Regions from separate parts of the Arthrobacter sp. B3I4 genome, predicted to be linked through region 3. Evidence: riboswitches for the same ligand, from Rfam matches in the RefSeq annotation. Region 3 holds a riboswitch; each other region holds the start of a gene.

Region 1 (6,545 bases), 3.1 Mb from region 3:
GCGGACGCCGATTACGTGGGCTTTGCGGTGTGCGAACAGGTCCACGGCAAGCATGAGGACGATCACACCAATGACGGCCAACCAGGCCCAAAGAGGAACATGCATGAGGAGCACTCGCTTCCAGTCAGTCAATACCAACTGGAGGTCTCTCCCGGCCGCATAGGGCCTGTCCCGCCGGACCGCTCAGGGGCGGCCGTACTGACGACGGAACATTTCCGGGGATACTCCCCTCCACGTAATAAGTGAAGCACATTTCACCTATTGGCGGCAAGGGGTGGCCGCCGCAAGGAGCCGCCCCTGGCACCGTTCGCGTCTCGCCTACACGCTATCCGGGCGAAGGTGTGAGGACTAAAATTTTGCTACCAGTCGGCACGAAGCGGCGCGGTTGAAGGAGGCCACGATGTCGGATTTCCTTTTCGCAACACTGGACGCCGGCGGCAACCTTCCGCCGGCACTGGGCATCGGCCGGGAGCTGCTAAGGCAGGGCCACCGGGTCCGTTTCCTTGGCCACGCCCAGCAGGCGGCGGCCGTGGAGTCAGCCGGTGCGGAGTTCATTCCCTACCGGCACGCAGCCCCGCTCTCCCCTGCCGTTTCCGCACCGGCGCACCGGCAGTTTGCGGCCATGCTGAACGTGTTCGGCGACCCGGGCATCGGACGGGACCTTCTGGAGGAGGCGCGGCGCGAACCACCCGACGTCGCCGTCGTCGATTGCTTGCTCATGGGCGCAATCGATGCGGCAGCCAAGGCCGGCCTGCCGCACGTGGTGCTGGTCCACAGCTTCTTCGCGTTCTTCGACGGGCCGTTCCGGCGGGGCCCGATGGGCGCCGCTCTCGCGTTCAAGAAACTGCCTCCCCGGCGGGCGATAGGGCACGCGGAGCGGGTGCTGGTCTGCGCGGACCCGCTGCTGGATCCGGCCGGCCGTGCGCCCGGTGGACCTGGAGAAAGGGTGGTCTGGTCCGGCGCTGTCGTCGATGAGGTCACCTCCGGGAACACCGGAACACGGCGCGCCGGGCGCCCGCGGGTCCTGGCGAGCTTGAGCACGACGGCGTTCCCCGGGCAGCAACAGGTGCTGCAGAAGATTCTCGACGCCGCATCGGTGTTGACAGTGGATCTCGTGATGACGACCGGGCCCGCGGTGGATCCCGCCAGCCTCTCCGCGCCCGCGAACGCCACGGTGCACCGCTACATCGAGCACACGGAGATCATGCCTGACTGCGACGCTGTGATCGGGCACGGCGGCCACGCCACCGCTATGCGCGCGCTGGCGCACGGGCTGCCGATGATGATCCTGCCGATGCACCCCCTGATGGACCAGCCGCTGGTCGGCAAGGTCATACGTGATGCCGGGGCCGGGGTGCTCCTCAGCCGCAAGTCGTCGCCCGGGGAAATCGGCAACAAACTTTCGGAGCTCCTCGACTCGGAAAGCTGCGCGAGAGCAGCGGCGGAGATCGGCACCCGCCTGCGCAACAGCGCCGGCGCCCGGAGCGGCGCGCAGGTTCTGGCCGACGTTGCCGGCAGGTCCCGCTAAACAGCAGGTTCCGCTAACAGCAGGTCCGGCTGAACAACATGTCCCGCTTTAGCAGCAAGGCCTGTTGCCCCTTCCCCGTTGCGCCCCCTCCCCCGCCGGGACTAGGGTGAATACTAAGCATGCTTAGCGTGTTGGACGATCCACCCGCCGCCGGCCCCCGATTGTTTTGAACAGGCCATCCCTGTGCAGGAGGAAAGCCCGGGCCGAACGCAACCATCCGGAGGAGAACCATGACTGACCAGTACACGTTCAGGAACCCCGTCACCGCCTACGAGCAGATCGAACCGCCCGAGCAGAGCCAGCCGGAACCCGGCCTGGACGCCAAGATGACACCCAAAGCGGACCTCGGCGAGGACAGCTACCGCGGCACCGGCCGGCTCGAGGGCCGCAAGGCGCTTATCACCGGCGCGGACTCCGGGATCGGCGCCGCAACGGCGATCGCGTTCGCCCGGGAGGGTGCCGACGTCGTGATGTCCTACCTGCCGGAGGAGGAAGAGGATGCCACCCGGATCGCCAACCTGATCGAGAAGGCGGGCCGCAAAGCCGTCAAGGTCCCCGGCGATCTCAAGGATTCGGCCATGTGCCGTGAGCTCGTGGAGACCGCGGTGCGCGAACTCGGCGGCCTCGACATCTTGGTCAACAATGCCGGCAAACAGGTCGCGCAGAAGGCCCTCGCCGACATTGAGGACGTCCAGTTCGACCACACGTACAAGACCAACGTCTACGCGATGTTTTGGCTGACCAAGGAAGCCCTGCCGCACCTGCCGGCCGGGTCCGCGATCATCAACACCACCTCCATCCAGGCGTACAGCCCGTCGGAGACGCTGGTGGATTACGCCTCCACCAAGGGCGCGATCAACAACTTCACCAAGGGTCTGGCCCAGCAGTTGGCCCCCAAGGGCATCCGCGTCAACGCAGTGGCCCCCGGCCCGATCTGGACCCCGCTGCAGCCCAGCGGCGGCCAGCCCACCGAGGACCTGCCGGAGTTCGGCAAGGAAACCCCGCTGGGCCGCGCCGGGCAGCCGGCCGAACTCGCCCCGGCGTACGTGTTCCTCGCGTCGTCCGAGTCCAGCTACGTAATTGGCGAGACGCTGAACGTCAACGGCGGCATGCCGACGCCGTAACGCGCCAGCGTTCGTGCACCCAGTGGCCCCTTCCGATTATCCGGGAGGGGCCATCGACATCTTCGGGCAAGCTGGTGAGGACGACGACGGCGCTGCCGCGACATCCCTGCTGCGATAGGCTCGCTCCGGACCTGAACGGGCATCGACTTCAAGTGTAAGAGGCGGGAATTTCCTTGGACCTACTCAGCGGCATGAGCCGCGACCAACTGCGCCTCTTTGCCTGGGTGGCAGCCGCCGTCTTCGCGGTTGCAGCCGGCCTCTGGCGTCCGCGGCGGCTTCACTGGACTGCGCTGGGTTCCGTCCTGCTCTTCGCCGCGATCAACACCGCTGCCGGCATTTACGTCCTGAACCATTTCACTGACCCGCGCTGGTCTGTGGGGGCTCAACCGCCGCTGAGCACACCGTCGCTTGCCGGGACGCCAATCGTCGGGAAGTACCTGGGTCCCCTGGATTCGGCTCTGAGCGGGGTGGTCGGCGGAGTGAACGACTTCTTCGCGTTCCAGCACGCGCTTCCCATAGCCCTGGACTTCCTTACCGTGTCCGGGTGGGCCCTGCTGGTGTCATTCCCGCTGGCCGTGCTCGCCGCCGGCATCAATTTCGCCATGGCCAGGCGCCGGGCGGCCGCGTTCGACAAATACCGGGCCACGGTTGACCAGTTGCAGGTGGAGCTTGAGCAGATCAAGCGGCAACTCTCAACGCGGAATTCCGTCGCCCCGGCGCTCCCGGTGGAACACGGGTCCACCGAGGTGCGGCGGGGCTGACGCCCGGACTCCCACGCCGAAGACTACAGCTGGACTCTGGGCGTGCTTCCGGCGGCCGATTGACGGCCCGGCTTCATACGGCGTCAATTTCCTTGTCGTCCGACGCTCGGCGCCCCTAGTGTCCTAGGTACAGATCAAGAGTTCCAACATTGAGCCCTGGCTTGTTGGACGGCAACCCTCTTCGTGGCGGGGTGCCCCAGGTGAAGATCCGGCCGCACGCACAAGCGCTGCGGCAAGTATCGAGCCCCGCCTAAGCGGGGCGTCCTCGTGGACGGAATTTTCCATGTCATATATCTGCCTGATCCTTTCCGGAGCCGCTCTCCTGATCAACGGCCTGGGCCTTCTGGGCCGTATCCCGGCCCGGGACAGCGGCGTCTTCAACATCGTCATCGGCCTGTTGCAGCTGCTGCTGGCCGTGTTCCTCGCTGCTGCCGCCGGCGGCGACGGCGGCCTCCTGCTGGGAGCTGCTGGCATCGTGCTTTTCGGCATCACCTACCTCTACGTCGGGCTGAACGCCGTGCTCAGCCTGGAGTCGGCCGGGGTGGGCTGGTTCTGCGCCCTGGTTGCCGTGCTGGCCGTCTTTTACTCCGCTGCCAACTTCGGCACAGATCCCTTCTTGTCGGTGCTCTGGCTGAGCTGGGCGGTCCTGTGGTTCCTGTTCTTCCTGATCCTGGCCGGCGGAAGGTCCTCGCTCTCGGCGTTCACCGGCTGGGCGGTCCTGCTTACCGGCCAACTCACGACGACGGTACCGGCCCTGCTGGGGCTTTCCGGCGCGTGGCCGGCCGGGTGGCTCCCGGCGGTGGCCGCCGCCGTCGTCATCGCCGCCGCGTTCACTGCGGCCCTGGTCCTCAGCCGGTCCGCCGGTTCGCGGACCGCCGCGGACGCCGAGACCGCCCCAGCCGCCATCGAACCCGTTCCAGCGTAGCCACGGCTCCACCCAACACCCTCCAACACCCTCCAGCACCAACGAAAGGCAACTCCATGTCATCAGTGACCACCGCCGTCCCCGAAGCCGACTACCAGACCCTCGCCAACCTGTTCCGTCCCATCTTCGCCCGCATCGCCGAAGGGGCCAGCGCCCGCGAGCAGGACCACCAGCTGCCGTTTGCCGAAATCAAGGAACTCACCGCGGCAGGCTTCGGCGCCCTCCGCGTTCCCGTGGCCGACGGCGGGTTCGGAGCGTCCCTGCCGCAGCTCTTCCGCCTGCTCACCGAACTCGCGGCCGCCGATTCCAACATCCCGCAGGCCCTGCGGGGGCACTTCGCCTTCGTCGAGGACCGGCTGGTCTCCACCGGAGCCCAGCGTGCCGTGTGGCTGGAACGCTTCGTCAAAGGCGAGATCGCGGGCAACTCGTGGACCGAGGTGGGCACCGTCAAGATCGGCGACGTGATCACCAAGGTCAGCCCCGATCCCGGCAGCAGCACCGGCGGATTCCGGATCAGCGGCACGAAGTACTACTCCACGGGCAGCATCTTCGCGGACTGGATCGACACGTTCGCCCAGCGCACCGACAACAATGTCAAGGTGATCGCCGTCGTCAATGCCCACCAGCCGGGCGTCACACACTCGGACGACTGGGACGGCTTCGGGCAGCGCACAACCGGATCGGGCACCAGCACGTTCACGGACGCCGCTGTTGAGGCCGGGAACGTCATCGATTTCGACACCCGCTTCAAGTACCAGACGGCGTTCTACCAGGCCGTGCTCTTGGCCGTGCTGGCCGGAAGCATCAAGGCCGCCGAGCGGGAGATCGCCGTCGAGGTCCGCAACCGGACCCGGATTTTCTCCCATGGCAACGCCGACTCTTTCGCTGCCGACTCGCAGATCCTGCAGGTGGTGGGCCAGGTCTCGGCCAAGGCCTACGCGGCTGAAGCCACCTTGGAGCGAGCCGCCCGGGCGCTGCAGGGAGCGTACGACGGCGCGTTCCTGGGCGACCTGGAAGAGGAAGAGCGCCTCAACGACCTGGCCGAACTGGAAACCGCCCAGGCTCAGATCATTCTGACGGAACTCGCCACCCGGGCCACCTCGGACATCTTCGACGCCCTCGCCGCTTCCGGCACCAGCACCAAGAAGAACTTGGACCGGCACTGGCGCAACGCCCGCACAGCCGCGAGCCACAACCCTTGGGTCTTCAAGGCCCGGATCGTGGGCGACTACGCCGTGAACGGCACCACTCCGCCGCGCGTCTGGTCCATTGGTGCCGGTCCCAAGGCCGCCAGCGCAAAGTAGCCGGGCTGAGCGCGTTGCGCCGCTGACCCAGAAAGCACACCCGGGTTAAACAAAAGCAGGGCCCGTCCGAAGACGGGCCCTGCTCTAAACCTAACGGTCCAGAAGCTCTAAAGAATTAGAGGGACTGGATGTTGACGGCCTGGGGACCCTTGGGGCCCTGCTCGGTTTCGAAGGAGACCTTCTGGTTCTCTTCGAGGGAGCGGAAGCCGGAGGAAGCGATCGCGGAGTAGTGAGCGAAAACGTCCTGCGAGGAGTCATCGGGGGAAATGAAGCCGAAGCCCTTTTCAGCGTTAAACCATTTGACGGTACCAGTAGCCATTATTTTTGTCCTTCGTGAAGGTGGAGGAAAAGTCCCGACTTTCGGGTCCTCCAGTGTGGGGTGCTCAAAACCGCTGCTTCAGAAGAACGCGGACTTTCGACCGCGCGTACTGCCTGAACTACGAACTGCATAAACACAACAACAGGATCAACCCTACAGGAGATTTCCGAGGCGAATTACCACCGACGATTTTCGGACTACGACGGCGCCACAGGTTTCGTCCCAGCCCGACAAACCGCTTCAGCACTTCGCGGCGTTCCGTGAGACAAGGAACGCCTAACGGGAGACCGCCTGCCGGGGCCGGCGGGGCTCAGCGTGTTCGCGCGTGGTCGACCCCGTGCCATAAGAGTGGTCGCGCGAAGGGCCGCCGTCGTCGCTGGTGTCATTGACGGACGACGACGGCGCGCCCGTCGTGGGGGCAACCTCCGGTCCCGCCGAGCGCTCCGCACGAGCACCGACCCTACGCTCGACAGCCCGTCCGGCGGCGACGGACAGCCGCTGCGCCGGGCGCTCCACGAAACGGTAGAACAACACAGCGGCTGCGAACGAGGCTGCCCCGGAGACAGCGAGCGCCAGCGGCAGGG
Region 2 (6,545 bases), 2.8 Mb from region 3:
ACGGAACACCGGGTCCTGAACGATGCGGCCGTCGTGATCGAGGGTGAGCGCATCGCCTGGCTCGGGGCCGCTGCAGACGCACCGGCAGCCGATGACGCTGTCGACGCCGCAGGCCGCGCCCTGCTGCCGGGCTGGGTGGACTCGCACACGCACCTGATTTTTGCCGGCGACCGGACAGCGGAGTTCGAGGCGCGGATGGCGGGGGAGCACTACCGGGCCGGCGGAATTGCCGTCACCACCGGCGCCACCCGGAGCACGAGCGATTTCGACCTGACCCGGCTGGCGCTGGGCCGCGTGGCCGAGGCCGTCTCCCAGGGCACCACCTACCTCGAGACCAAGACCGGCTACGGCCTGGATGTGGACAACGAAGCCCGCAGCGCCCGGATTGCGTCCACTGTCGCCGACGAGGTGACGTACCTCGGCGCCCACCTGGTCCCGGCCGGGATGGGCGCGGAGGAGTACACCGACCTGGTCTGCGGGCCCATGCTGTCCGCGGTCCGGCCCTACGTCCGCTGGGCCGACGTCTTTTGCGAACGCGGTGCCTTCAACGAGGACCAGTCCCGCCGGGTGCTCACGGCCTGCCGCGAAGCGGGCCTCGGCCTGCGGGTGCACGGCAACCAACTGGGTGAAGGTCCCGGCGTCCGGCTGGCAGTCGAGTTCGGTGCCGCGAGCGTAGACCACGTCAATCACCTGTCCCGGGCCGATGTGGACGCTCTCGCAGACAGCTGGTCAGGCTGGGAGGCGGCTGCCGGCGCGGGGGAGCGCGGTGCCGTGGCGACCTGCCTGCCGGCCTGCGACCTGTCCACCCGGCAGCCGCTCGCCCCCGGCCGTGAGCTGCTGGACGCCGGGGTCCAGCTGGCCCTGGCCTCCAACTGCAACCCTGGTACCTCCTACACGTCCTCGATGGCGTTCTGCGTCACCACCGCGGTATTGCAGATGCGGCTCAGCGTGCACGAAGCCGTCCGGGCGGCAACGTACGGCGGTGCCCTGGCGCTGGGCCGGGACGCCGGGAACGACGTCGACGGCGAGCGGGCGGTGGGCTCGATCGCCGTCGGACACCGGGCCGACCTGCACCTGCTCAACGCCCCGTCCGCCACCCACCTGGCCTACCGGCCGGGTATGCCGCTCACCTCCGCCGTCTGGCGCGCCGGGGTTCGCGCCCGCTGACGGTCTGCTGACCGTCCGCACGGAAGGAGACGCCGCATGGCCGGCTTCGCCAGGGAACTGTCCGTTGTGATGGATCTGGTGCGGGCCAAGCGCGCCGGGCCCCCGGCCCTGGCGCGCCGCCGGGACGCCAGGCTCTCCGCCCTGGTGGCGCACGCCCGCACCAGTTCCCCGTTCTACCGGACGCACTACCTCGGACTGCCCGCCGGGGATATCCCGCTCGAGGACCTGCCGCCGGTGACCAAGCCGCAGCTGATGGCGCATTTCGACGACTGGGTCACTGATCCCGCCGTCACCCGGGCAGGCCTGGAAGCCTTCGTCGCCGATCCATCGCTGGTAGGGAGCCGTTACCGCGGCCGTTACCTCGTCTTCGTCAGCTCCGGCACTACCGGGCACCCGGGGTTGTTCGTGCACGACCCCGCCGCCCTCATCCGCTACCGGGCGCTGGGCGTCCGGGCGCTCGGCACCGCGCTTAACCCGCGCCGGCTGCTGGCAGTGCTGCGGCTGGGCGTCCGCGCGGCCGTCGTTGTGGGTACCGGCGGCCACTTCGCGGCCGCCGTCTGGGTTGAGTCGGAGCGGCGCCGCAGCCGGCGCCGCCGCCGTGCCCTCCGTTTGTTCTCCGTGCAGCAGCCGCTTGACCTGCTGGTGGACGCGCTCAACGACTTCGATCCGGCGCTAGTGGTGGGCTACCCGAGTGCGCTCGAACTCCTGGCCGGACCGGGGAGCAGGAGGCCGGCCAGTTGCGCCTGCGTCCGGTGGTGGTGGAGGCCAGCGGTGAGACTTTGGTCGGCCGGTCCCGGGTGGCGGCAGCGTTCGGCGCCGCGGTCTACAACGTCTACGCTGCCTCCGAGTTCACCCCCATCGGCCTGGAATGTGCTGGCGGGTGGCTGCACGTCAACAGCGACTGGGTCATCCTGGAACCGGTGGAGGCGGATCACCGGCCCACGCCCGCCGGGCAGCCGTCCCATACCGTGCTGCTGACCAACCTCGCCAACCTGGTCCAGCCGCTGATCCGCTATGACCTCGGCGACTCCGTTATCGCCAAGGCCGACCCCTGCCCCTGCGGCAATCCGCTGCCCGCTATCCACGTGGCTGGCCGGCACGACGACGTCCTGCGCCTGGAAGATGCCGGCGGGGCCGCGGTACGGGTCCTGCCGCTCGCCCTTACCGCCCCCGTCGACGGCGCCCCCGGCGTGTACCGCTTCCAGCTGGTCCAGTCCGGTCCTGCCACGCTGCGGGTGCGCCTCGAGCTGGAACCGGGGGCGGTGGGGGAGGCGGTGTGGACGGACGTGTCGGCGAAGCTCGGCGGGTTCTTGGCAGGGCAGGGCCTTTCAAACGTGCAACTTGTCCGGGCGGCGGAAGCGCCACAGGGCGGCCGCAGCGGCAAATTCCACGAGGTCATCGGGCTGAAGCCGACGCCGGCCCCCTAGGCGACGGTTCGGCGGCCTCCTGGCCCGACTGAACTTGACGGGACCCTTGACAAGTTGCCCGCACACGAAGCTAGATAGTAAGTACGCTTACGAAAACCGGCGGCAGCCTAATATCTAAGGAGTGGGACCATGGCCGACAAGGATTCAGCGGACCGGAAGACCGGCGCAGCGGACGAGTCGGAACTGCGCGAAATGAAGGTCGATGAACTCCGGAAGGAGGCGCGGGACGAAGAGGTGAGCGGCGCCTCCAAGCTGCGCAAGGAAGAACTCGTCCAGGAGGTTGCCAAGGCCCGTTCGGCGGACGGTACGGAGACCGGCACTGAGACCGGCGAAGGCTCCGGTGATCTCGGTGCAGGCCCGGAAGGCGGACGAATCCGCGAGGGAGCAGACTCCTCCAAGTCGCTGAAGTACTCGCAGGAGATCACGTCCACCGAGGACGAGCCGGAACGCGAGGGCCGCAGCCTGGCCACAACCCACCACGAAGTCATCCGGCAGTGGGCCGAGGACCGCGACGGCGTGCCGGCCACCGTCGAGGGCACCAAGCACGGCGACCACCTCGGTGTCCTGAGGATCGATTTTGGCGGCAGTGATGCAAACCTGAAGAAGGTGAGCTGGGACGAGTGGTTTAAGACCTTCGATGACCGCGGCCTGAACTTCATCTATCAGGAGCAGCGCAGCGACGGGCGCCAGTCCAACTTCTTCCGCCTCGAAAACCCGGACCGGGAGGATGCCTGACGCCCCGCCCTTCGGCGCGCGGCCTGCCCGCTGCGAGGCTGCGTGCAGTGAACTCCCGGCAACGGCAGGCAGGATAGAAGCATGTTGGTTCCCTCCCGCCGTCGGCTGCGGCTCGAAGTCTGGATTGTCCTAGGCCTGTCACTCGGACAGTCGGCCGTGTACTCCGTAGTGCAGCTGCTGGACAAGCTGACCCGGGCGCCGCTGGCGCAGGGCACCTCCACGCTCAACCGGTCCCAGAGCAGCCGGGAGTACTTCGACCTCACCTACCAGCTGCTGGACATCATCTTTGCCTTGGTTCCGGTGGTGCTGGTGATCTATTTCCTGACCGAGCACCGGCCCACCGGGCTTCCCGCCGGCGCCTCCAGCACCGGCACCTCCGCGTTCCGCAAGCTCGGGTTCAACTTTGCCCGCCCGGGCAGGGACCTGCTCCAGGGGCTGGGCCTCGCAGCGGCCATTGGCATCCCGTCACTTGGCCTGTACGCCGCCGGGAGGGCGCTGGGGATCACGACGGCGATCATCCCCAGCGCGCTGGACTCCTACTCGTGGACGGTGCCCGTGCTCATTCTCTCCGCCATCCGGCACGGGATCGTGGAGGAAGTGATTGTGGTCGGCTACCTGCTGGACCGGCTCGGCAAGTTCGGCTGGGGCATGCCGTTGGCGATTTTCACCAGCTCCATGCTGCGCGGCAGCTACCACCTGTACCAGGGCTTCGGACCCTTCATCGGCAACGCCGTCATGGGCGTCGTCTTCGCCCTGATTTACACCAGGACGCGGCGGGTGATGCCGCTGGTGATCGCCCATGCGCTGCTGGACATTGTCGCATTCGTCGGCTTCAGCCTCTTCGGCAAAGCCATCGGCCTGGGCTGACTCCTGGGTGAGCCCGCCTGCGCTGCCGTCCGCCCCGGGGCCGGGTTAAAGAAATTCGGCCGTCAGCGGTGGGTGGCGTCATTGGCACCCGCTGCTGGCGGCCGAAGATTTTCTGGCAGGCGTCAGATGGTGACGGCTCCGGAATTGGTTTCGAAGGTGACGGACATGATTCCGGGCGTCCCGTGCGGGGCCAGCCAGTTCACGTCCACATCCTCCAGCGGCTTCTCCACCGGTTCGCCCAGCCACTCGGTGACCCGCTCAGCCGAGCCGGCGATCGTGAGGGAGGACATCTTTACGCTGCTTTCGTAGGCGTGGGACGGGTGCAGGGCCGGGTCGCCTTCCCACTTGAGCATGTAGGGCACCTGCGGGTCCGCGATGAGACCGAGGATGCCGATCTGCTTCCAGACCAGTTCCCTGCCGTCCGGGAATTTTCGGTTGCCGTTGACGGCCAGGCGTCCCAGGCGCTCCTCGAAGGGAGCCAGATCGTCGACCTCGACGCACCAGCCCATCCAGCCGCCGCCGGCTGCCGAGCGGGCACGCACGGCCTGGCCGAACGGAGCCTTGTCCGAAGCCGGGTGGTCCAGGACCTCTACGACTTCCAGGTATTTGTGCCCCGCAAGCGGGATAATCATGTTGCGGGTCCCGAATCGGGGGTGTACCCCGCCCTTCACGGCTTCGACTCCGAGGGCGGACGCAATACGGTCGGTGGTGGCCGCAAGGCCATCTTGTTCACAGGCGTAAGAGACGTGATCCATGCGCATGCCCTCATCTTGGCACTTTGTGATGGAGCTCTCAGCTTAGGGTAGCCTAACCCCGTTAGAGGCCCAGTTTGGGGCTCCGCCAGGCCTTGCCGGCGACTGTCTTCATCTTCGTCACAAACCTTCCCGGTGCCGGAAAGCCTTCCTAAACTGGACGCAGGTCATGAGTGCCAGCACGAAGCCCCGGCTTGCTGGCCGGCAACCCTCCATACGCGGTGGGGTGCCCCGGGTGAAGACCTGGCCCTCCGGCGCCCGCCGGGAGGCAAGCGCGGCGCCAGAGCCGTCCGGCCCAGCGGGCCGTGACGGTCTGTGCCCAGTCACAGGAGTACTTCAATGTCGAACGCCTGGTCCTTCGAAACCCGCCAGATTCACGCCGGGCAACAGCCCGATTCCGCCACGGGCGCCCGGTCGCTGCCGATCTACCAGACGACGTCGTTCGTCTTCCCCAGCGCCGAAAGCGCCGCCAACCGCTTCGCCCTCGCCGAGCTGGCACCTATTTACACCCGGATCGGCAACCCCACCCAGGACGCGGTGGAACAGCGGATCGCAAGCCTCGAAGGCGGGGTCGGTGCGCTCCTGCTCAGCTCCGGCCAGGCCGCGGCAACTTTCGCCGTCCTCAACGTCGCCGAAGCCGGCGACCACGTCGTCGCCAGCCCCAGCCTCTACGGCGGCACCTACAACCTGCTGGGCCACACGCTGAAGAAGCTCGGCATTGCCGTGACCTTCGTGGCGGACCCGGACAACCTCGAGCAATGGCGCGACGCGGTGCGCCCGAACACAAAGCTGTTCTTCGGCGAGGTCGTCTCCAACCCGCGCCAGGACGTGCTGGACATCGAAGGCATCGCCGACGTCGCGCACCGGGCCGGGGTGCCGCTGGTCGTGGACAACACCCTCTCCACCCCCTACCTGATCCGGCCGCTCGAGTGGGGCGCGGACGTCGTGGTCCACTCCGCCACCAAATACCTGGGCGGCCACGGCACCGCGATCGCCGGCGTGATCGTGGACTCCGGCAACTTCGACTTCGGCAAGGACCCGGAACGCTTCCCGGGCTTCAACACCCCGGACCCCACCTACAATGGCCTGGTCTACGCCCGGGACCTGGGAGCGGACGGCGCGCTGGGCGCCAACCTGTCCTTCATTCTGAAGGCACGGGTCCAGCTGCTGCGCGACCTCGGTTCCGCCGTCTCACCGTTCAATGCCTTCCTCATCGCGCAGGGCATTGAGACCCTCAGCCTGCGGATGGAACGGCACGTCGCCAACGCCGTGGCGGTAGCCACGTGGTTGGAGGCAAGGAACGACGTCGAATCGGTTGCCTACGCCGGTCTGCCCTCCAGCCCGTGGTACGAGCGGGGCCGCAAGTACGGACCCAAGGGCACCGGCGCCGTCGTGTCGTTCATCGTGGCCGGGGGAGCGGAAGCCGGAAAGCGCTTCGTTGACGCGCTCGAACTGCATTCCCACGTGGCGAACATCGGCGACGTGCGTTCCCTGGTCATCCACCCGGCGTCGACCACCCACAGCCAGCTCTCACCCGAACAGCAGGCGGTGGCCGGCGTCCACCCCGGCCTGGTGCGGCTGTCGGTGGGTCTTGAGC
Region 3 (6,545 bases):
CTCATCGAGCAGCAGGACTCCGGGGTTGCGGGCCAGTGCGCGGGCCAGAGCGGCGCGCTGGGCCATGCCCCCGGAGACTTCGCGCGGCCGGTGCTTGGCGAAGTCGTGAAGTCCCACGAGTTCAAGGAGCCGGGCCACCTTGGCCTTGCCGTCCCGGGCGCTGGTGGCGGCGGGCAGGCCGATAGCGATATTTGCCTGCAAAGTATGCCACGGCAGCAGGCGTGGCTCCTGGAACGCGAAGGCGCAGCGGGAATCGACGCCCTGCACCGGGACGCCGCCAATCTCGACACTGCCGGAGCTCGGGGCGTCCAGGCCCGCAGCGGCCCGCAGCAAGGTGGACTTCCCGCAGCCGGATGGGCCGAGGATGGCGAGGACTTCACCGGCGCGGACGTCAAAGCTGATGTCCCGCAGGACGGTGTGCGCCGCGGGTCCGGACCCAAAGGTGCGCCGCAGGGAGCGGAAGGACACGGGCAGTGCCGGGGAACTGGGCCAGCCGACAGGGACGTCTGCGGGTGCCGCGGGGGAGGTCGGGTACAGGACAGCAGTCATAGAGTTACTCCATCGGTCCTGGCAGTAGCACCGTCCTCAAGGGAGGGGGTTGCTGCGGCTTCATCGATCCAGGTCTCTCGGCCGCTCGGGATGGTCACTACCTACTAAAACCGAAAGGACGAATTAGGCCAAATGAGCCGCGTAATATTCGGACACGCGTTTGGCTGGTCTGCCGCGTCAGTCGAATCTTCGGCAGCCTCGTCCGGCTGCATTCGTGCCGTGCTGCCGCTGGCGGCGGGAAGTAGGCTTGGCGCATGACCCATGTCAACGATCCCGCAGTACTCGAACGGCTCCTGCGCACCAAGGGCAGGTGGGCCATAGTGGGCCTGAGCACCAATGAATGGCGGGCCGCCTACGATGTTGCGCTGTTAGTCCGGGACCGGCTGGGGATGGAGATCATTCCGGTCAACCTTCCGGGGGATGACGTCCATGGCGAGACCGGCTACTCCAGCCTCGCGGACATTCCGGCGTCCAAGCACCCACTCGACGTCGTGGACTGCTTCGTGAACTCCCGGAAAGTGGGGGACGTCATCGACCAGGCGATCGCCGTCGGCGCGAAGGCCGTCTGGCTGCAGCTGGGCGTCATCGACGAAGCTGCCGCGGCCCGGGCGAAGGCAGCCGGCCTGGACGTCATTATGAACGCGTGCCCCGCGCAGGAAGCGCCGCGCCTCGGCCTCTGACAGCCGGCCAGCTGGCGGCGGGCCCGCGTCCCACGCGCCGGGCTGCCGTGTGAGGGCGCGTATGACGCGCCCTTTACGGCGTGTGACGCACCGCTTCGCAAGCCGCCGCGGCGTGTGCGAGATTCGTGGTGTAACCATCCCGAGCGGCTGAGAGATCTGGCTCTGTGACGCCGCAGCAACCCCCTCCTTTGAGGACGGTGCTACCGCCAGGACCGATGGAGAACCACGTGTTCTAGGCACCAACAGCCCGAGCTTGGCGCTGCCCTGGTGCCGGACCACAGGGCCTTCCTTGGGTGAACCCCGGAGGAAATCATGAACCCACGCATCAACCCAACACCAGCCCGGACAGCAGGTGGGGACCTGTGATTCAAGTCCAGAATGTCACCACCTCTTTCACGTCGGCCGGAACCACCTTTACCGCCGTCGATGATGTCAGCCTGCGGATCAAGCGGGGCAGTATCCAGGGCATCATCGGATTCTCCGGCGCCGGCAAGTCCACGCTGCTGCGCAACATCAACCTGCTTGAACGCCCGACGTCGGGACGCGTCCTCGTGGACGGGGTGGACCTGATGTCCCTCTCCGACAGGGAACTGAGGAACAGCCGGCACGGCATCGGAATGATCTTTCAACACTTCAACCTGCTCAACAACCTGACGGCCCAGGAAAACGTCGAACTGTCCCTCAAATTCGCCGGCGTCGGGAAGGCGGAACGCCGCCGCCGGGCCGCCGAGACCCTGGATATTGTGGACCTGGCCGACAAGGCGGCAAGTTATCCTGCGAAACTCTCCGGCGGCCAGAAACAGCGGGTGGCCATCGCCCGGGCGCTCGCCACGGAACCGAAAGTGCTGCTCTGCGACGAGCCGACGTCGGCAGTTGACCCCCGTACGACGTCGTCCGTGCTTCAGTACCTGGCGGACGTTAACGCCAAGTTCGGCATCACGATCGTGGTGGTCACCCACGAAATGAACGTCATCAAAGCCATCGCTGACAACGTGGCGGTCATGGAAGACGGCCGCGTCGTGGAGCAATTCGACCTCATCGAACTGGAACGGCCGGGTTTCCACCCGGCAACCTCAATCGGGCGCTACCTGATCTCCGACAAAATCCAGCTGGAGCGCTCCGCACGGGCCGTCCCCGCCGAGGTGCCTGCCGCGATCCCATCGGAAGGACTGATTCATGTTTGACCGCATCCTTGAAGTCCTGCCGGAAATCGCAACGGCCATGGGGCAAACGCTCACCATGCTGCTCGTCGCCATCCCGCTGGCCGTGCTCCTGGGGACACCGCTGGGCATTTTGTTGTACACCATCGGTCCGAACGGGCTCAAGCACAAACCCAAGCTGCACCGCGTCCTGGACGGCCTGGTCAACCTCGTCCGGTCGTTCCCGTTCCTGATCCTGCTCATCGCGATCATTCCGGTGACACGGTTCATCGTCGGCACCACCATCGGCACCGCAGCTGTCATCGTCCCGCTAACCATCAACGCCATCCCCTACTTCGCCCGGTTCGTGGAACAGAACCTCAGCCAGCTTGGCGGCGGAGTGGTGGAGGCCGCCCGGTCCATGGGGGCCAGCCGGTCCCAGATCGTCCGCGACGTGCTCATTGTGGAAGCCAAACCCGGGCTGGTCAGCTCCATCACCATCATGACCGTCAGCTTCGTCTCCTACTCGGCGATGGCAGGCCTGGTGGGCGGCGGCGGAATCGGTGACTTTGCGATCCGGTACGGCTACTACCGCTACGAAACGCCCCTCATGATCACGGCCATTCTCCTGATGATCCTGCTGGTCACCGTCGTCCAGCTCAGCGGCTCCTACCTTGCCCGGCGCCTGGACAAGCGGCTCTGACCGCCTGCTTCCCCGCTGCCCATGCAACCCGACTTTCGAAAGTAACCCATGAAAATTACCAGTACCCGCTTCGACGGACCCCGCCCGCGCCTGCTGATCAGCGCCTTCGTAATGAACACAACCAGCCACATCATGGGAGGCCAGTGGCGCCGCCCCGAAGCGCAGCAGCACCGCTTCAACGAACTCCCACTCTGGATCGATTTGGCGCGCGAGCTGGAGGACGCGAAGTTTGACGCGATCTTCTTCGCCGACGTCGTGGGCCTTTACGGGGATTACGACGGCGGCTGGGCGTCCCTGCTGGAAAAAGGGCTGCAGGTGCCCTCCAACGATCCGCTAATCCTGCTGTCCGCACTCGCCACCGCGACCCGCCAGATCGGGCTGGCGGCGACGTCGTCCGTCATCCAAAGCCATCCGTTCCAGTTTGCCCGGCAGATGTCCACCCTGGACCACATCAGTAACGGCCGGGTGGCCTGGAACATCGTCACCAGCGTGCTGGAAAACGCGCACCGCAACTTCAATGCCACCGAGCTGACCAAGCACGACGAACGGTACGACTGGGCGGACGAATACGTCGAGGCAGCCTACAAGCTGTGGGAGGGCTCATGGCAGGACGCGGCACTCCTCACCGACAAGGAAGGCGGGGTCCACGCAGACCCGGAAAAGGTCAGCAAAATTTATCACCGCGGCCCCCGGTACTCCATCGACGGGCCGCACCTTTCGGCGCCGTCGCCGCAACGCACCCCGGTGCTCTTCCAGGCCGGCAGTTCCGGCCGGGGCCAGCAGTTCTGCGCCGCCAACGCCGAGGCCACCTTCACGCTGGCTCCCAGCACCGATGCGGCAGCGAAGTACACGGCCGCCGTCCGTGGGCAGGCGGTTGCCGCCGGGCGCCGCCCGGACGACGTGAAGTTCCTCCAAGGGATGCACTTTGTGGTCGGAGGCACCGAAGCGGAGGCGAACCGCAAGGCCGCCGAGCTTGAGGAGACACTGGACATTGAAGCCCTGCTGGCGCACGTCGGCGGCGGATTCGGCGTCGATCTGGGCGGGCTCCCGCTGGACACCCCGCTGGGTGACCTGGCCACCGAAGGCAGCCGGGGCCATCTTGAGGCCATCCGTGCCTCGGTTCGAAACGGTGACCCCACGCTCCGGGACATTGCGCTCTACCGCAGCCGGGCCAACCGCGTGGTGGGTACACCGGAACAGATTGCCGACCGCCTTGAAGAATGGCAGGACGCCGGGATCGACGGGATCAACATCATCAACCAGACCCTCCCGGGTTCCTACACCGATTTTATCAGCGGCGTACTGCCCGAGCTTCGCGGCCGCGGCCTTGCCCAGGCCGAATACGGGCAGGGAACCCTGCGCGAGAAGCTGTTCGGCGCGGGCCCGCGTCTGAACGACAGGCATCCCGCTGCCGCGTTCCGCGGAGCCTTCGCCGAATTTTCCGCCGCGGCCGAAAACAAGCCCGCCACCATCAGCGTTTAGCCATCAGCTTTTAGCCCGCAAAGGACCGAAAACCATGCAGCGTCGAAGTTTCCTCAAGTATGCCCTCGCCGGTGCCGGCGCCGTCACCGTTTCCACGATGACCGGCTGCGGCCTCGTCAACCCCGGCGGCGCCAGCGCGGCCGGCGGCGGAAAGACCATCAAAATTATCGTCACCGAGTCCGCTCCGTACCAAGAGCCTACGAAGATTGCCAAGAAGCTCCTCGAAGCCAAAGGCTGGACCCTGGAGCCGACCTACGTCACAGACATCATCCAGCCCAACCTGGCAGTGGCGAACGGCGAGTTCGACGCCAACTTCTTCCAGCACAACGCGTACCTGAAGCAGTTCAACCAGGACAAAGGCCTCGATAACGTCGGTCTCTTCTACGTCTACAGCGCCCCCGGGGGGATCTGGTCCGACAAGTACAAGTCCCTGAAAGAACTGCCGGACGGTGCCAAAATCGGCATTCCGGTGGACCCCGCCAACAACGGCCGGGCCCTGTTCATGCTCCGGGACGCGGGCCTGCTGGAACTCTCCGAGGCCACCGTGATCCATACCTCGCAAAAGAACATCACCGCCAACCCGAAGAAACTGCAGTTCGTAGAAGTGGACCAGCAATCCCTGGCCAAGACCCTGCCCGACGTCGACGCCGGCTTTCTGGTCGCCCGGATGGCGGCCGACGTCAAGCACACCAGAGCCGACGCTCTGGCTTTCGAACCGGACGCGAACCAGGTCCCGTTCCGGATTGTGGTGGCCGGCCGGAAAGACTTCGCCGGTTCGGAAAAGGCCGCAGCCCTGAAGGAGGCTTACCAGTCATCTGAGGTCAAGGCCTGGTTCGCCAACTACCAGAGCGGGATCCTGCCCACCCCGTGGGACCAGGACCCGGCCGCCGACGTGGCCAAGCTCTAGCCCGGCTGCCAGGACCAGGGAGAACCAATGACAAAATCAACGGCGGCGCCAGCGACGGCGCCAGCGACATCCACCGAACCGGGCTACGAGGCACTCGCCGAACGGTTCAGGCCGGTTTTCGCCCGCATCGCGGAAGGCTCGCTGGCCCGGGAACAGGACCGGGTCCTGCCCTTCGAGCAGGTCCGGTGGCTGAACGAGGCCGGTTTCGGCCGGTTGCGGGTGCCCGCGGCGCACGGCGGCGACGGTATCGGCTTCGAGCCGCTCTTCCGGCTGCTCATCGAACTTGCAGAATCGGATCCGTCCGTGGCGCACCTGTACCGGTCGCACTTCGCCTTCGTCGAGACGGTCGGGCTGGAGGACCAGCAATTTCAAGAGCGCTGGTACCCGCGGGTGGTTGCCGGCGAGATTTTCGGAAACGCCGCCACGGAGCGGTCAGGGAACGTCCTCGGCGCCACCGGCACAACGCTGAGTCGTGCCGGTGGGGACTGGCTGCTGAACGGCAAAAAGTTCTACACCACCGGCACGATCTTCGCCGACTGGATCGCCGTCACCGCCAGCACCGAAGGCCTTGAAGGCCGGCAGTACGCCGTCGTCAGCACCACCGCGCCTGGCGTGGAAATCCTCGACGACTGGGACGGCTTCGGCCAGCAACTGACCGGCACGGGCACCACCGTCTTCCGGGACGCGGTCGTGCCCGACGCGAACATCATCCAGCGGTCGGTGTCCACGACCCACGAACCGGCCTTCTTCCAGCTGGTTCTGCTCGCTGTCCTGGCCGGCGTCGGCCGGGCGGCGCTCGCGGACGCGCGGGTGCTGGTCCGGGACCGCAAGCGGACCTTCAACACCGGCTCGGGCGAGCTGTTCCGCCATGACCCGCTCATCCTTCAGCTGGTGGGACAGCTCTCCGCGAAGGTTTTTGCGGCCGAGTCCGTGGTGCGCGCAGCCGCCCGGGAGCTCGACGCGGCAGCGGACCAGGACCTGGACTTCACCCTGGCGCAGCGGTACACCAAAGGCGAAGTGGCGGTGGAGAAGGCCCAGCTGCTGGTTCCGGAACTGGTGCTCTCGGCCGCGCAGCAGCTCTTCGA

Evidence for each region. A riboswitch is a leader RNA that binds a small molecule or an ion and turns the genes downstream of it on or off. The one in region 3 is predicted to bind S-adenosylmethionine.
Region 1: linked by a shared signal. The riboswitch ahead of QFZ61_RS16470 (AmiS/UreI family transporter) and the one ahead of QFZ61_RS01890 (methionine ABC transporter ATP-binding protein) in region 3 are both predicted to bind S-adenosylmethionine.
Region 2: linked by a shared signal. The riboswitch ahead of QFZ61_RS15345 (bifunctional o-acetylhomoserine/o-acetylserine sulfhydrylase) and the one ahead of QFZ61_RS01890 (methionine ABC transporter ATP-binding protein) in region 3 are both predicted to bind S-adenosylmethionine.

The regions. Positions count from the first base shown of each region.
Region 1 covers NZ_JAUSYK010000001.1:3,510,448-3,516,992, forward strand. The annotation lists partial or broken gene QFZ61_RS16450 (TerC family protein) at 1-105, opposite strand, end outside; gene QFZ61_RS16455 (glycosyltransferase) at 401-1,528, shown strand; gene QFZ61_RS16460 (SDR family oxidoreductase) at 1,759-2,652, shown strand; gene QFZ61_RS16465 (hypothetical protein) at 2,844-3,413, shown strand; SAM riboswitch class IV at 3,546-3,658, shown strand; gene QFZ61_RS16470 (AmiS/UreI family transporter) at 3,697-4,338, shown strand; gene QFZ61_RS16475 (acyl-CoA dehydrogenase family protein) at 4,395-5,642, shown strand; gene QFZ61_RS16480 (cold-shock protein) at 5,758-5,961, opposite strand; gene QFZ61_RS16485 (acyltransferase) at 6,238-6,545, opposite strand, start outside.
Region 2 covers NZ_JAUSYK010000001.1:3,235,998-3,242,542, reverse strand. The annotation lists gene QFZ61_RS15375 (amidohydrolase family protein) at 1-1,167, shown strand, start outside; gene QFZ61_RS15370 (hypothetical protein) at 1,204-2,145, shown strand; gene QFZ61_RS15365 (hypothetical protein) at 2,136-2,594, shown strand; gene QFZ61_RS15360 (Rho termination factor N-terminal domain-containing protein) at 2,724-3,329, shown strand; gene QFZ61_RS15355 (CPBP family intramembrane glutamic endopeptidase) at 3,411-4,196, shown strand; gene QFZ61_RS15350 (VOC family protein) at 4,319-4,957, opposite strand; SAM riboswitch class IV at 5,114-5,229, shown strand; gene QFZ61_RS15345 (bifunctional o-acetylhomoserine/o-acetylserine sulfhydrylase) at 5,288-6,545, shown strand, end outside.
Region 3 covers NZ_JAUSYK010000001.1:401,011-407,555, reverse strand. The annotation lists gene QFZ61_RS01900 (ABC transporter ATP-binding protein) at 1-549, opposite strand, end outside; SAM riboswitch class I at 556-646, opposite strand; gene QFZ61_RS01895 (CoA-binding protein) at 804-1,229, shown strand; SAM riboswitch class I at 1,361-1,451, shown strand; gene QFZ61_RS01890 (methionine ABC transporter ATP-binding protein) at 1,592-2,413, shown strand; gene QFZ61_RS01885 (methionine ABC transporter permease) at 2,406-3,071, shown strand; gene QFZ61_RS01880 (LLM class flavin-dependent oxidoreductase) at 3,120-4,553, shown strand; gene QFZ61_RS01875 (MetQ/NlpA family ABC transporter substrate-binding protein) at 4,588-5,460, shown strand; gene QFZ61_RS01870 (acyl-CoA dehydrogenase family protein) at 5,488-6,545, shown strand, end outside.